Prochlorococcus marinus CUG1416: one gene and its partners. The protein of the gene in region 2 binds, or shares a complex with, the protein of the main gene of each other region. Links are inferred from orthologs where the notes say so. Each region holds a gene or a part of one and is shown on either strand. Other genes may lie near its edges.

Region 1 (3,120 bases), on a different replicon or contig from region 2:
TTCTAGAGGAACGTGACGTTCTTTATTTGTATCAGGATCTATGTATCCAATTGCTTCGCCAATTGGATCACCTGTTTGCAGAACAAAAAATTCTTCTGCTCTATTAATAGGTAAATCCTTATAGAAGTTTTTTGAAGATAAATCTATAAATGCGCCTGCAGTAAGCGGGGCGTTAAATCCATCTACAATAGCTTGCATATCTCCTTTGGAGGTTTTGATATTTACTTTTGCTCTTCCTAATAATCTTGGTAGATTAGCAAATTCTTCAGGGATAGAGTGTGGAAATTGATTCGGTAGAAAATATTCTTCTAATCCACCTAGTTTATCTAAAGCCTCTTTTCGGGTTGTCACAAATGAGTACTTATCCTTTGATTTAGCATAATTTTGAAGGTTATCAAAATTGTCTTTAAGCTTTAAAAATGTTTTTTCAGCAATTTTCTGTTTTTCATTTGGTAATTCTTGAATAATTTTAATTTGGTATTTTTTTAGTAAAGATTGACATTTTGTAACAGTTTTAGTAATAGCGGGCCATCTTCCTCCTCTTACAAGGTTGCTAGTTTCTTCTAATTTGTGTTGAATTTCTTGCAACTCAACTTGCTTGATAGGGAGAGCGTTTCTTAGGATTGCGTTAGGGTCTTTTACCGCATTTCCAGTCGGTAAATCGGCTAGAACTTGAATCGGTTTGAAAAGAAAAACCTGTAAAATTATGATTGAAATAAATAAGAAAAGTTTGTTCTGATTTGATAAGAATTTTTGCATAGCACTCTTGCAGGTTTATGATCCTTGGGGATGTAATACAGGAATGATTTCCAGTAACGATTTTCGCACAGGTACCACCATCGAATTGGATGGACAAGTTTGGCGTGTTGTAGAGTTCCTACATGTCAAGCCTGGTAAGGGTTCTGCGTTCGTGCGAACAAAATTAAAATCAGTTCAAAGCGGCAACGTGGTTGAAAAAACTTTTCGAGCCGGAGAATCAGTACAGCAGGCTATCCTTGAGAAGTCTAACCTCCAACACACTTATGTGGAGTCTGGAGATTATGTTTTTATGGATATGACAAGTTTTGAAGAGACAAGACTATCCGTTGAACAAATAGGTAAAGGCGCAAAGTATTTGAAAGAAGGAATGGAGGTTAATGTTATTTTCTATAATGGTAAAGTTTTAGAAGTGGAACTTCCAATATCTATTACTTTAAAAGTTACAGAGACTGATCCTGGAGTTAAAGGCGATACTGCCAGTGGGGGCACGAAACCAGCTATTCTAGAAACAGGTGCTCAAGTTATGGTTCCTTTATTTATTTCTGTTGGAGAAATGATTAAAGTTGATACTCGTAACGATAGTTATCTTGGACGTGAAAATTAATGGCTATGAAATTAGATCATGAAGACTTAAATCGCTTAATAGAGAAAATCTCAACAAGCGATATTCAAGAATTCTCACTGGAGGGAGAAGATTTTAAACTTGAAATAAAACGGAATTTATTTAATCAGAACCAATTTACTAATAATTCAGTTCCTAATAATTCATATGATAGGCAAACAATTGCTAATCAAAAAGCCATCAATGATAATGCCTCATTAGTTAATGAGCCTGAGACGACTCAAGTAGCCCCTCCTGGACGCTCAGACCTTACTGAAGTAACTTCTCCTATGGTTGGAACCTTTTATAGGGCTGCAGCCCCAGGGGAGGACCCATTCGTTGAAGTAGGAAATAAAGTTAAGGTCGGTCAAACTATTTGTATTTTGGAAGCTATGAAATTAATGAATGAAATAGAATCTGAATTTAACGCTGAAATAGTAGAGATTCTTGTTGAAAATGGAACGCCAGTTGAATTTGGTCAAGTTTTAATGCGTGTTAAGCAGTCTTGAATTTTTAGTCATTTCTATGGCAGCCTTTATAGCCTCAATCATGCTTTGAGATTGAGCTATTCCTTTGCCAGCAATGTCAAATCCCGTTCCATGATCTGGAGATGTTCTTATAAAAGGTAAACCTATTGTTGTGTTGACTGAGTAATTAAGAGCTATAACCTTCATTGGTATTAATCCTTGATCATGATACATAGCAAGAATGCCATCATGTTTTTCAGTATCTTTTTGTCTCCAAGCTTTGGCGGCAGAATTCCAGCAACTATCTGGTGATAATGGGCCTATTAATTTAATATCTCTATTATTTTCATTCCAAGCAATCAATGCATCATTAAGCCAATCTATTTCTTCATTACCCAAAATACCTTCTTCGCCAGCATGAGGGTTTAATCCAGCAACTTTTAAAGTAGGTTTCTCAGTATATGTCATACAAAACTCCTTGAAAAGATCTAATTTAGCGTGAATTAATTGTGTATTTAGGCTTTTTGGTACCTCATAAAGTGCTATGTGGGTTGTAGCTAGTAAGGTATTGAATCTCCAACCTGTAATTGGTGATTTAGCTGTGAATAACATACCAACATTTTTTACTCCACATGATTTTGCTAATACTTCAGTCTGCCCGGAGAAGTGATGACCAGCTAGAGACCATGATTTCTTGCAAATTGGGCCAGTCACAAGTGCTGAATTAGGATATTGTTTTACAATTTCAATTGCTTTTGTTAAGTAATAGAAACTTGAATCACCATAACCTGATTTAGATTCATTATCAGATGAAGAAATTTTGAGATCATGGATTTGTAAATCATTAGGATTTGCGAGGTTTTCCAATCCTAGACCTCTAAGATGTGTATATGTATTTTGTAGATTTTTTTTTGAACCAACTAATATAAACTCAATATTTTCTTGTATCTCATGAGAATAAAGAGCTTTTAAAATTATTTCAGGTCCTATACCGGATTCATCTCCGACGCTTAATACAATTTTAAGTGTATTCTTAGAATTTTTAATATTCATAAAGAGTGTTAATTTATTTGTTTAACTATTTAAAAAGCAGTTTTTCAAGCCTAATTTATAGTTTTTATAAATTAGTTTATATCCAAGTGTTTCGCATAATAGTTTATTAGAAACTCTTCTATTTTCCATCCAAAACGATTGAGCTATAGGTGACAATTTCTGTTTTGCATCTTCAAATAATATTGGCTTTGGCATTTCTAAACCAAGAAGATCGTAACAAAATTGAATCACTTCTATTTG
Region 2 (2,932 bases):
TCTCGCTTTTAAGAATAAGTGAACCTTCTCTTCCATAAATTTCTAAACTAAATCCTCTACCGTTCCTAGAAATCGATGATAAAGATACCTGGCATGGAATAAGATTCGAACTGTAGTTTGATATTTCTATGTTAGCTAGACAAACATCCTCGCTAGTAACATCATTTAAATTAGAGGAATTAGGTAAAGGTCTTTTTTTTATTGATGTTGCTAACTTGCCAGATACGTTTATTGATTCTCCAAAAAACCAATTCAACATATCGAATGCATGAGTACCTAAGGCACCAATGACTCCTCCACCTTTTTCTTCCAAAGAATACCAATTCCATACTCTTTTAGGGTCTGATCTGCTTCCCATTAACCAATCTAATTTGACTAAATATATATCTCCTAAAATATTTTCATCAATAAGTTTTTTTGTCTGAAGGAAAAGGGGTACTGCTCTGTATTCGAAATCAACACATACGCTTAAGTTATTAATCAAAGATATTCTCTGAAGCTCCTCAATTTCAGAAGACGATATTGAAACAGGTTTTTCAAGTAGCAAATTCTTATTATTCTCAAGCGCTTGTTTTGCTAATTTAAATCTTGATTCAGGAGGGGTCGCAATAATAATTCCATCAATTTCTGGAGATTTTACTAAGTCTTCCCAATTATGAAAGAACTCTAATCCCGTTTCTTTCTCTAAAATCGATTTTTGTTTTTCCTCATAATGATAAATAGCTACAGGCTTTAAATAAACAGACTCTTTTAATGCCTCTAAATGAACTTTTTTCCCAAACCCAAGTCCAGCTATTGCTATTTTTAATTTTTTATTTTTAGTATTCATTCTTATCCATTAATAAACTCTGAACAACTACTTTCAATAACAACATCTATTAGTTCATCATTATTAGAAGCTTGCCATTTTGAATTAAATTGAGGAATTCCATTTATAGAAGTATCTTTGAACTTTTTTTTATCGCAATTAATTCTCATTACATAAAGTGATAACGCTCCTTTATCTGAATTAGTTGGATTTTTAAAAAACTTGGTCAGGACACTTATTTCACCATTTGGAAGCGGTTTAATACTCCCTTTATCAAGCCATTCTTTCCCATCATTATTCTCTTTTAGGAGAACCCAATCAACATTTCCTATTGCATTTGAATAGGAAGAAAAATTTAAAATGAAAAATAAAAGAGTTAATGAAAAATAAAATAAATTAGAAATAATTTTCATCTTATGTGTTTGCTTCTGCAAGTGCTTTTACACCGTGAATTTTTAAAATTTTGGTCAAAGTATCCTTGAGATCTTTCCTTTTTACTATTACATCAACAAAACCATGCTCAAGAAGATATTCAGCTGTTTGAAAATTATCGGGTAATTTTTCTCTTAATGTCTGTTCAATAACCCTTCTACCAGCAAATCCTATAAGAGCTTTAGGTTCCGCCAAAATTAAATCACCTAACATCGCAAAGCTGGCTGTTACCCCTCCAGTAGTTGGATGAGTTAATAAGGGCATATATAGAAGATTTTTTTCTTTATGTTTTTTTAGTGCTCCAGATATTTTTGCCATTTGCATGAGACTTAGCATGCCTTCTTGCATCCTTGCTCCACCTGATGCGCAAACAATTAGAACTGGGTAGTTTTCTATAGTTGCTCTCTCAATTATCCTTGTAATTTTTTCACCAACTACTGAACCCATGGATCCCCCCATAAATCTAAAATCCATAACAGCTAATGCTAAAGGGATTGAATTTACAGAACAGAAACCTGTTATGACTCCATCTCTTAAACCTGTACCTGCTTGACTTTCTTTGATTCGATCAGCATATGCCCTTCTATCTTTAAAACCTAAAGGATCTGTAGGACTTAGTGAACTGTCAAATTCTTTGAATGAATTTTTATCAGCTATTATACTTATCCTTTCATCGCTATTAATCCTATTGTGGTGTCCACAATTACTACAAACATTGAAATTTGAAATTAGATCTTTTCTATAAGCCACTTGGGAACATTCTGAGCATTTAACCCACAAACCATCCGCCTCGTCAGTATCTTGCGAAACTTTCCCAACAAATTGATCTTTACGCCTTGCGGCAAACCAGTCGATTAATGACACAACGTTACCTGTTTTTTCTATTTAAATCTAAGTAAGGTACTTTTATCAAGAAAGATATATAAATATTTGAGATTTTTAGATTAGGAACTCCTTAATCCTTAGAAAAAATATAAGTATTTGAGTTAATAATTAAAAATTAATTATTAATTATCCTTTATTTTTCTCCTCAATCATTTTATGAATTATTGGAGTAAGAATAAGTTCCATTGCGAAACCCATTTTTCCACCATTTACAACGATACTGGTTGGACTTGACATAAATGAATCGTGTATCATTCCAAGCAAGTATTGAAAATCAATTCCCCATTTTTCTCTCGCCCCTTTTCTGAAATGTATAATCACAAAGCTCTCGTCAGGAGTTGGAATATTCCTGCATATGAAAGGATTGGAAGTGTCAATTGTAGGAATTCTTTGGAAATTAATATCGGTTTTACTAAATTGTGGACAAATGTGATTTATGTAATCAGGCATTCTTCTCAATATAGTATCAACAATGGTTTCAGCTGAGTAACCTCTTTCTGCGTTATCTCTATGAATTTTTTGAATCCATTCTAAATTTGTTATCGGAACAACTCCAACAAGTAAGTCAGCATAAGATGCCACATTGTATCCATCACCTTCCACCCCGCCATGTAACCCTTCATAAAATAGTACGTCTGTCCCCTCAGGAATATCTTCCCATGGAGTAAATTGTCCTGGCTCTAAGGATGTCCCAAGTCTTGTATTATGTTCTTCCGCTTCTTCAGGACTATGTAGATAATATCTTTTCTTCCCTCCTCCAGTTTCACCATAGATTTTAAAAAGTTCTTCTAGCTTGTCAAAAAGATT
Region 3 (3,139 bases), 220 kb from region 2 along the record:
CTTTGAGACTCTTTCTGCAGTCTCTTGAGTATTATGATCATTTTCAACGTCTATTACTAGAGACTTAAGTAAGTCTTTAACTCTTGATGCAACTTCTTTTTCTAGAATTTCTAGTTCTCCAGGATTTATAAAATCTGCGATGTTATCATTAGCACTAAATCTTGTGCCAGCATTTTTAATTCTGTCTCTTATAATTTCTGAGATTAGCTTATTAGTAATCTGGTCATCAAAGTTTCTAATATTATCGTTGGGTAATGTAGAGGTCATAAAATTTTAAACAAAAATTGTATTCAACTTAATTAACTGTATCTTCAAAAGCGTAATTGCTCATACACTATATCACATTCTCTTGTTAAATCGGGTTCAAATAGTTCCAAAAAAATTACCTTTTAAAGATTCAAAAAAGAAACAGAATTTTTAAAAAGCCCCTCCAGAAGGCATCAAAGTTAAGTCTTCAATCAATTGAGATTCAGGTTGTTGTGCCATATAAAGAATAGTATCTGATACCTCGCTTGAGGCGAGCATAGAAGTTCTATCAAAATTAGAGTTTATTGATTCTGAGTCCCAAAGAGGTGTATTTACTGAACCTAAAGTTATTGTGCATGCTCTGATTTTATTGGATCTCTCTTCCTCCCTCAAGCATTTAGTAAACATAGTTAGGGCAGATTTTGAAATACAATACGCCCCCCATTGCGGGAATGGATTATAAGACGCATGGCTACTAACATTAATGATTAAACCACCATTTTTTCTCATTTGAGGAATAACCGAGCTGCAAATTTGAAAAACGCTTGTGAGGTTAATTTGAATAGTTTGTTCCCATTGCCCAAAATCCATTTCAACTAAGGGCCCATTAAATGCGCAACCGGCATTATTTATTAAAACTGAAGGGCATCCATATTTCTTAATTGCTCTTTTAACACAATGCTCTATTTCTAGAGGCTTAGATAAATCACATTTAACAAGGTTAATTTTTGATTTAGTAGCCAATAGTTCACTCTTTAGTTTCTCCATTAAATCCATATTCCTGGAAAGTAAAATTAAATCCCAGCCAGCATTGGCAAAAGCAATTGCGGTAGATCTTCCAATACCTTTCGAAGCACCTGTTATAAAAGCGAGTTTCAATTTATTCAGTTTTTTGGGGAATTTCACTATAAATCTCTTCAATATTATTTGCTTCGATAAATTTACCTAAAACTCTAAATTTTTTGTATCTTTCCTCAATGAGTTCATCTTTAGTCATTTGAAGTAAAGCATTAAGGTGTTTCTCAATAGCCTCCTTTAGTGTCTTGCCAGCATCTAAAGGAGCCCAATTGTTTCCACCAGAAGGCTCTGGTAATACTTCATCTATTATCCCCAACCTAAGTAAATCTTTACCTGTAATTTTAAGTGCTGATGCAGCTTCTGGTGCCTTTGCAGCATCTCTCCATAAAATTGATGCACATGCTTCTGGACTAGCAACTGTATAAACACTGTGTTCAAACATTAGTAATCTATCAGCAACACCTATTCCAAGTGCACCTCCAGAACCACCTTCTCCGATGACAGTAGCTACTATAGGAACTTTCAAGCCAAACATCTCCCTTAAGTTTCTTGCTATCGCTTCTCCTTGTCCCTGTTCTTCAGCAGTCAATCCTGCATAGGCTCCAGGAGTATCAATAAATGTAAGGATTGGCAAGGAAAATCTATCAGCATGCTGCATTAATCTAAGAGCTTTTCTATAACCTCCTGGCTTAGCCATTCCAAAGTTTCTTACTACATTTTCTTTTGTATCTCTTCCTTTCTGATGCCCTAGAATCAAGACTGGTCGATTATTTATCGAACCTATCCCTCCAATTAGTGCCATATCATCGCCTCCATTTCTATCTCCATGTAATTCGATCCAGTCATCGCAAAACATTTGAACAAAGTCCAGGGTACTAGGTCTTTGAGGATGTCTAGCTACCTGAATCTTTTGTGCAGGCGTGAGTGATTTAAATATCTCTTCTCTTCTCCTGGCAGCTAAAGTTTCAAGCTGCAGAAGCTGTTGACTAACATCCACTTCTGAATCTCGAGCTAATTCTTTAATTTGCTCTATCTGTTTCTCAAGTTCAACAAGAGGCTTTTCAAAATCTAGGAGGTAACGTTTAGCCATAATTTAGACTGTTAATACTTTAGGGTGCTTATCAAGTCCAATCGCAGAAAAACCATGTTTTAAAGAAGCTGCTCCAATGAATTCCATTTTTTCAAGAGAAATGTTATTTCTTCCCCAACTAAAGTTGGTATGACATTTTTCAAATTCTAAAATCATAGCTTCTGCAAAGCAAGCGAACATCTCTCTCTGAGGGTTCTGCATTTCTGCAAGTTCCATCATATTCCAACCAATATCATTGAAAAACTCTACTATACCTCCTTTTAAAACATGAATATTTTCACCCTGAAATTTCTCATCAAGATTTTTAGGGTATCCACCGTCAATCATTAAACATGGTTTTTTTAAGTTATCAACTTCAATTTCAATAGTTTTAGGCATACTTGCAACCCATACAACAATATCCGCTTGAGGCAATGCTTCATCTAAACTTTTTATAGTGCCACCATCTAATTCTTTTTGTAATAGATTTAAGGGCTCTTGTTGTCTAGCTACCATAAGTAGTTCTGAAATCCCAGTTTTATTGATAAGCCACCTACAAACAGCGCTACCAATATCCCCTGTAGCACCAATTACAGCAACAGTTGCCTTTTTCAGGTCTATCCCGATGCGAGGAGCATTTATTTCTAATTGCTTACAAATAACCCAAGCTGTATGAGTATTACCAGTAGTAAACCTTTCCCACTCTAATGAAGTATTTCTGATTTGTTTATGCTGAAGAAGATTAAAATTCTCAAAGATAATAGAAGTAAATCCCCCTAAGGCCGTAATGTTAATACCTTTTTTCTGAGCTAGTTCCATAGCATTTAATACTTTTCTTCTAGCCGTTTTAAACCTAGAAAGCATTTCAGGAACAAAGCAAGAATCTATGTAAGAACCTTCAATAGATATTCCAGTCGCACTTTTAACTTCTACATTCTCAACCAATTGAGGAGGAGCTGTACACCAAACATCCAGGTCGCCATCTGCAATATGATCAAATCCTAGTAAAGAAGCTTTTCTTTTTGC

What was found.
Region 1: the proteins of accD (region 2) and accB are in contact, whole or in part, in a solved structure (PDB 8UXZ), measured with the Escherichia coli proteins. The link is inferred for Prochlorococcus marinus CUG1416 from one-to-one orthologs.
Region 3: the proteins of accD (region 2) and HA146_RS02765 are in contact, whole or in part, in a solved structure (PDB 8UXZ), measured with the Escherichia coli proteins. The link is inferred for Prochlorococcus marinus CUG1416 from one-to-one orthologs.

What each region holds. Positions count from the first base shown.
Region 1 is NZ_JAAORM010000001.1:26,410-29,529, forward strand. What follows is about bases 159-3,115. They hold accB (acetyl-CoA carboxylase biotin carboxyl carrier protein), read left to right. Parts: upstream 159-1,362; coding sequence 1,363-1,869; downstream 1,870-3,115. Other genes in these bases: HA146_RS00125 (peptidylprolyl isomerase), read right to left, coding at 159-759; efp (elongation factor P), read left to right, coding at 803-1,363; pdxA (4-hydroxythreonine-4-phosphate dehydrogenase PdxA), read right to left, coding at 1,846-2,880; HA146_RS00145 (NAD-dependent epimerase/dehydratase family protein), read right to left, coding at 2,902-3,115. Outside these bases: more of HA146_RS00125, read right to left, coding at 1-158; more of HA146_RS00145, read right to left, coding at 3,116-3,120. UniProt on the Escherichia coli protein: This protein is a component of the acetyl coenzyme A carboxylase complex; first, biotin carboxylase catalyzes the carboxylation of the carrier protein and then the transcarboxylase transfers the carboxyl group to form malonyl-CoA.
Region 2 is NZ_JAAORM010000002.1:481,442-484,373, forward strand. What follows is about bases 164-2,932. They hold accD (acetyl-CoA carboxylase, carboxyltransferase subunit beta), read right to left. Parts: upstream 2,105-2,932; coding sequence 1,223-2,104; downstream 164-1,222. Other genes in these bases: HA146_RS04025 (Gfo/Idh/MocA family protein), read right to left, coding at 164-829; HA146_RS04030 (hypothetical protein), read right to left, coding at 832-1,221; HA146_RS04040 (phosphoribulokinase), read right to left, coding at 2,252-2,932. Also shown: more of HA146_RS04025, read right to left, coding at 1-163.
Region 3 is NZ_JAAORM010000002.1:258,865-262,003, reverse strand. What follows is about bases 131-3,106. They hold HA146_RS02765 (acetyl-CoA carboxylase carboxyltransferase subunit alpha), read right to left. Parts: upstream 2,135-3,106; coding sequence 1,127-2,134; downstream 131-1,126. Other genes in these bases: HA146_RS02760 (long-chain acyl-[acyl-carrier-protein] reductase), read right to left, coding at 2,138-3,106; HA146_RS02770 (SDR family oxidoreductase), read right to left, coding at 418-1,152; folE (GTP cyclohydrolase I), read right to left, coding at 131-267. Also shown: more of folE, read right to left, coding at 1-130; more of HA146_RS02760, read right to left, coding at 3,107-3,139. UniProt on the Escherichia coli protein: Component of the acetyl coenzyme A carboxylase (ACC) complex. First, biotin carboxylase catalyzes the carboxylation of biotin on its carrier protein (BCCP) and then the CO(2) group is transferred by the carboxyltransferase to acetyl-CoA to form malonyl-CoA.